2 regions of the Bacillus sp. LR--39 genome follow, and region 1 is predicted to be linked to the other one. Evidence: riboswitches for the same ligand, from Rfam matches in the RefSeq annotation. Region 1 holds a riboswitch; the other holds the start of a gene.

Region 1 (3,118 bases):
GAAGCTGTAAGCGCCCCGGAATGATGAGTATTTATGATTTTCCGGCCTTTCGACGGCGCGCTTCATTTCTTCAACGATATGCTGAGGCGTCGGCTGATCAGGGTTTCCCTGCCCTAAATTGATGACATCTCTGCCTTCTTTCAGCTTTTGATTCACTTTTTGCACCAATGATGCGAAAAATTGTTCCGGCAGCTGTTTGAGTACATCTGAGATTTCAAAGTTCATATTTTCACCTTCTAAAAATGTCTTGAAATGATAGTCCATCATCATATATGGTTAAATAAAAAAAGTAAAGAGAAACTTGAGGTGTTAAAAAATGAAATGGACCGTTTCCTGTTTGCAATTTGATATTTCATACGGAAATCCTTCAGAAAACTTTAAAAAAGCAGAATCTTTGATTAAGCAAGAAAGCCGCCATGCGGATGTAATCGTGCTTCCTGAGTTGTGGACGACCGGCTATGATCTCACACGGCTAGACCAGCTGGCGGATGAAAACGGCAAAGTTTCGGAACAATGGCTTAAAGAAACGGCAAAAACATACAACGTACACCTCGTTGCCGGATCTTTTGCGGTTAAAGAAGGCGAAAATGTCTATAACACCATGTACATCGCCGATAACAGCGGACAGATCGTGAAGCGGTATCAGAAAGCCCATCTGTTTCAGCTGATGGATGAACACCTTTACTTGGCAGCAGGAAACAGCGACGGTTCCTTTGAGCTTGACGGTGTCAAGTGCGCCGGGCTGATCTGCTATGATATCCGTTTCCCCGAATGGATCAGAAAGCATACGTCCCAGGGCGCGAATGTCCTGTTTATCTCTGCGGAATGGCCTCTGCCCCGCCTTGATCATTGGCGAAGCCTGCTTATCGCCAGAGCAATTGAAAACCAATGTTTTGTCGCAGCCTCTAACTGCACGGGGTCCAATCCCGATAATGAATTTGCCGGCCACAGCCTGATTATTGACCCGTGGGGCCGGATTTTAGCCGAAGGAGACCGGACGGAAGGCGCAGTCCGGGCGGAAATCGATGTGTCAGAAAGCGCGGACGTGCGGGGAACTATTCCGGTTTTCCAAGACTTGCGGCGTGATTTATATTAATTTCCAAAAAAATGTTGACAAGAATATCCGGCACCTGCTAATATTTTCATCAACTGATTAATCCGAATTGTGATACAAATCAATATATTTTTCTCTTATCGAGAGTTGGGCGAGGGATTGGCCTTTTGACCCCAACAGCAACCGACCGTAATTCCATTGTGAAATGGGGCGCGTGATTTTTGCGCCGAGACGATTGTCTCATAAGGCACGGTGCTAATTCCATCAGATGTTATCTGAGAGATAAGAGGCGGACTGCACTGTTTCAGCCTCCTTCTCTTTCAGAGAAGGAGGCTTTTTTTCGGGCGTATTCTCCGTCACGATCTCTTACTGCCACTACATAATTGGAGGGTAAATCCATGTCAGCAACTAAAACAAGTCTTTATGAACAATTAACAGAAAGCTCCGCCGCCGCGTTAGCCGTCAAGCTCGGCTTATTCCAAAGCAAAAGCACTCTGACATGCCGTGAAATCGGCGACGGCAATTTAAATTACGTCTTTCATGTTTACGATAAAGAAAACAAAAAAGGACTGATTATTAAACAGGCAATCCCTTACGCGAAAGTCGTCGGTGAAAGCTGGCCGCTTACCATTGACCGGGCGAGAATCGAAAGCAGCGCCCTCATCCGCCAGGGCGAACACGTGCCGCACCTCGTTCCGGCCGTTTACTATTCCGATACTGAGATGGCCGTCACGGTAATGGAAGACCTCTCCCATTTGCGGATTTCAAGAAAAGGGCTGCTGGAAGGGCAGCATTATCCGAACTTATCGGTTCATATCGGTGAATTTTTAGGGAAAACGCTTTTTTACTCATCCGATTATGCGCTTGATGCGAAAGTAAAGCAGCAGCTCGCAAAGCAGTTTACAAATCCTGAGCTTTGCAATATTACAGAAAGGCTTGTGTTTACAGAACCGTTTCTCGACCATGAGACAAACGATTTTGAAGAGGAGCTGCGCCCATACGCAGAAAAAGTTTGGAACAATTCCCGGCTGAAAGAAGGCGCTGACGAATTGAAAGCCATCTTTCTGAATTCCGCGGAAACATTGGTTCACGGCGATCTGCACACGGGAAGCATCTTCGCAGATGAACATGAAACAAAGGTGATTGATCCCGAGTTTGCTTTCTTCGGACCGATCGGGTTTGACATCGGCCAATTTATCGCCAATCTGCTCTTAAACGCCCTCAGCCGCGACGGTGACGACAGACAGCCGTTATATGACCATACTGCCGCCGTATGGGATACATTTGTGAAAACATTCAGTGAAGCATGGGAGAAAGACTGCCTGCCTTCCCGCAGACACCTGCTGGAAGACACACTGAAAAACGCGTTTGAGGAAGCGGTCGGTTTTGCGGGATGCGAATTGATCCGGCGCACGATCGGACTCGCCCACGTGGCTGACTTAGATGAAATCACTCCGTTTGACAAACGAATCGAACGGAAGAAGCTGGCGCTTGACATCGGCGCCTATTATATCGAAAACAGAAAAAAACTGAAGCATATCACCGAGGTTCTGGACCAATTTAAGCTCCGTGTAAAGGAATGATGCAGCATGACCAATGAATTTGCCATCCCCCGTTCTGTAGAATGGAAAGAAACCTACATTCGCATTTTAAATCAGCAAAAGCTTCCCGACGTCACTGAATATGCGGAACTTGAAACAAAGGAAGATGTATTCGACGCGATTGTCACGCTGAAAGTAAGGGGCGCCCCGGCCATCGGTATAACCGCGGCGTTCGGGCTCGCGCTCTCCGCCAAGTCGTTTGAAGCCCGCGACCTTTCAGATTTTCGACGTCAGTTCGCCGACGTCAAAGCGTATTTAAACAGTTCAAGGCCCACTGCCGTCAACCTCGCGTGGGCGCTTGACAGACTGACGGATTCCATCAGGGATGCGATCTCAATCAATGAAGCGAAGACAACGCTCGTCCATGAAGCCATTCAAATTCAGATTGAGGATGAAGAAACATGCCGTATGATCGGCCAAAATGCGCTGCACCTTTTTAAAAAAGGCGACCAGATCATGACCA
Region 2 (3,118 bases), 1.6 Mb from region 1:
AAAGACATATATTGCTGTAAAGAAGCTGTATCGAGATCAATACCGTTTTGAGCGGCCATTAAACTCTTTCTCTCAGAGGCAAAATATACTTTGTCCCCGATCGTTGTGTAATACAGCGGTTTAATGCCGAACGGGTCTCTCGCGCCGTACATGACGCGGTCAGCTTTGTTCCAGATTAAAAACGCAAACATTCCGCGAAGCTTTGAAGCGGCTTCTTCTTTATAATGACGGTATGTCGCAAGGAGCACTTCGGTATCGGAATCTGTATTGAAAGTGTAGCCTTTCGCTTCAAGTTCTTCTCTCAATTCAATGTAGTTATAGATTTCGCCGTTAAAAATGATCCAATATTTTTCGTCTTCATATGATAAAGGCTGTCCGCCGTTTTCTACGTCAATAATACTGAGCCGTCTGAAGCCGAATCCGACGTGCTCGTCATGATAATACCCATCGCTGTCAGGACCGCGGTGAACGATCATTTGGTTCATTTGTTTGATTAGCTCTTCTTGATCTGCGGTTTGAGTTAATGGATGCTTATTAAAAACACCGACAAATCCACACATAGTATAGCCTCCATAAGTGTAATTTTCTAATTGGACCCCCTTTTTATAGACGCTTTGTTACGCCATTGGTTTCACGCTATGTAAAAAATAAGCATGGCAGCATCTACAAAAAGGGAAAGCCGCTTAAGTAAGCGGCTATAAAATTATTCTCCTAGTGCTTCTTTGCGAAGCGCATCCGCCTTGTCAGTACGCTCCCAAGGAAGATCCACATCATGACGTCCGAAGTGGCCGTAAGCAGCTGTCTGCTTATAGATCGGGCGGCGCAGATCAAGCATTTTAATAATGCCGGCAGGTCTCAGGTCGAAGTTATTCCGTACGACTTCGATCAGTTTTTCTTCAGAAGCTTTTCCTGTATCAAATGTATTGATGGAAATAGAAACAGGCTGTGCCACGCCGATTGCGTATGCAAGCTGCACTTCACAAGAATCAGCAAGACCTGCTGCCACGATGTTTTTCGCTACGTATCTCGCAGCGTATGCCGCAGAACGGTCTACCTTCGTCGCATCCTTACCGGAGAATGCACCGCCGCCGTGGCGTGCATATCCGCCGTATGTGTCAACGATGATTTTACGGCCGGTAAGACCCGCATCACCTTGAGGTCCGCCGATTACGAAACGTCCCGTAGGGTTGATGAAGTATTTTGTCTCTTCATCGATCAGTTCCTCAGGCACGACTGGGTTAATGACATGCTCTTTCAGATTGCGCTGAATCTGCTCAAGCGTAATTTCCGGGTGGTGCTGAGTTGAAATGACGATCGCGTCGATGCGGACCGGCTTGTTGTTTTCATCATATTCAACGGTAACTTGCGTTTTGCCGTCAGGGCGAAGGTACGGAAGAATGTCTTCTTTGCGGACTTCGCTCAAACGGCGGGCTAATTTATGCGCCAAAGAGATCGGAAGCGGCATAAGCTCTTTCGTTTCGTTACACGCATAACCGAACATCAGGCCTTGGTCTCCCGCTCCGATTGCTTCGATTTCAGCATCGCTCATTGTGCCTTCACGCGCTTCAAGAGCCTGATCGACACCCATTGCGATATCCGCAGACTGTTCATCAATTGATGTTAAAACAGCGCAAGTCTCCGCATCAAATCCATATTTGGCGCGTGTGTAGCCGATTTCTTTAATCGTTTCACGGACTGTTTTCGGAATGTCAACGTATGTTGATGTAGTAATCTCTCCGCTTACCAGCACAAGTCCTGTCGTTACAGATGTTTCGCAGGCCACGCGCGCGTTCGGGTCATTTTTTAAAATCTCATCTAAGATACTGTCAGAAATTTGGTCACAGATTTTGTCCGGATGACCCTCAGTAACAGATTCAGATGTAAATAGTCGACGGTTTTTACTCATTCACTTTTCCTCCTGAAAAAAGATCTTTTACAAGACCTTCTCATATGATACGGAACTCGCTCCCTCTTAATACAATGTCATACTATATCAGAGAATGTTAATTGGCATATTTTATGAAATAAAAAAACCTTTTCCACTCGAGGAAAGGGTTTGGTCTGTGTGCCTTTCACTCTTATCGCTCAAGGAAAATATTAAACCTTGCATCAGGTTAGCACCTTGGTTTCCCACAGTGTTTTCACCTGCTTTTTTACAGAGAAACCGGTTGCTGGGCTTCATCGGGCCTGTCCCTCCGCCAGCTCGGGATAAGAGTATCCGCTCAATGAAATATCTTATCGTAAAAGGGCGGAAAGTGTCAATATGAATTAAAGCGATTACGCGCCTTTATTTCGGGAAGCAATGGAAAAACACAAACAAAAAACCTCAAATAGTATAGACTATTTTCAGATATATGTTATACTAATTCCACATTCAGCGAAATACAAATAAACCGGCAAAGGAAGGTTTTTATGAAATTAGTTGATTTAACCGCAGATCTTCAAGCATTACTTGCAAGTCCGAATGTGCATCATAATTTATCGGCTCCAAAACTTACCGAAAAAGTGATCAGCCGAAATGAAGGAACGCTGACATCAACGGGCGCCGTACGCGCCACCACCGGCGCATATACAGGCCGGTCACCTAAAGATAAATTTATCGTACGTGAACAAAGCACAGAAAATCAAATTGATTGGGGCGCGGTGAATCAGCCCATTTCTGAAGAGGCGTTTGAAAAGCTGTACGCCAAAGTCGTCAGCTACTTAAAACAGCGGGATGAACTGTTTGTTTTTGAAGGATTCGCGGGAGCGGATGAAAAATACAGACTGCCGATTACGGTCGTAAATGAATTTGCGTGGCACAATTTATTCGCGCGCCAGCTGTTTATCAGACCGGAGACGGATGAAAGAGATCCGCAAGCGCAGCCTTTCACCATTCTCTCGGCTCCGCATTTTAAAGCAGATCCGGAGACGGACGGCACGCATTCGGAAACGTTTATCATTGTCTCTTTCGAAAAACGCGTCATTTTAATCGGCGGCACCGAATACGCCGGAGAAATGAAAAAATCAATATTCTCCATTATGAACTTCCTGCTTCCGCAGCAGGATATACTGCCGATGCATTGCTCAGCCAACGTCGGTGAAAAAGGCGATGTCGCCCTGTTTTTCGGCCTTTCCG

What was found. Region 1 has a riboswitch for S-adenosylmethionine ahead of mtnK (S-methyl-5-thioribose kinase). Riboswitches for the same ligand answer to the same signal wherever they lie in the genome.
Region 2: linked by a shared signal. The riboswitch ahead of metK (methionine adenosyltransferase) and the one ahead of mtnK (S-methyl-5-thioribose kinase) in region 1 are both predicted to bind S-adenosylmethionine.

Annotation. Positions count from the first base shown of each region.
Region 1 is NZ_JBSIOT010000001.1:1,610,333-1,613,450, forward strand. It holds gene ACWHAR_RS07535 (pyridoxal phosphate-dependent aminotransferase) at 1-225, opposite strand, end outside; gene ACWHAR_RS07540 (carbon-nitrogen family hydrolase) at 317-1,096, shown strand; SAM riboswitch class I at 1,189-1,343, shown strand; gene mtnK (S-methyl-5-thioribose kinase) at 1,453-2,637, shown strand; gene mtnA (S-methyl-5-thioribose-1-phosphate isomerase) at 2,644-3,118, shown strand, end outside.
Region 2 is NZ_JBSIOT010000001.1:23,448-26,565, reverse strand. It holds gene asnB (asparagine synthase (glutamine-hydrolyzing)) at 1-560, opposite strand, end outside; gene metK (methionine adenosyltransferase) at 704-1,906, opposite strand; SAM riboswitch class I at 2,076-2,215, opposite strand; gene pckA (phosphoenolpyruvate carboxykinase (ATP)) at 2,413-3,118, shown strand, end outside.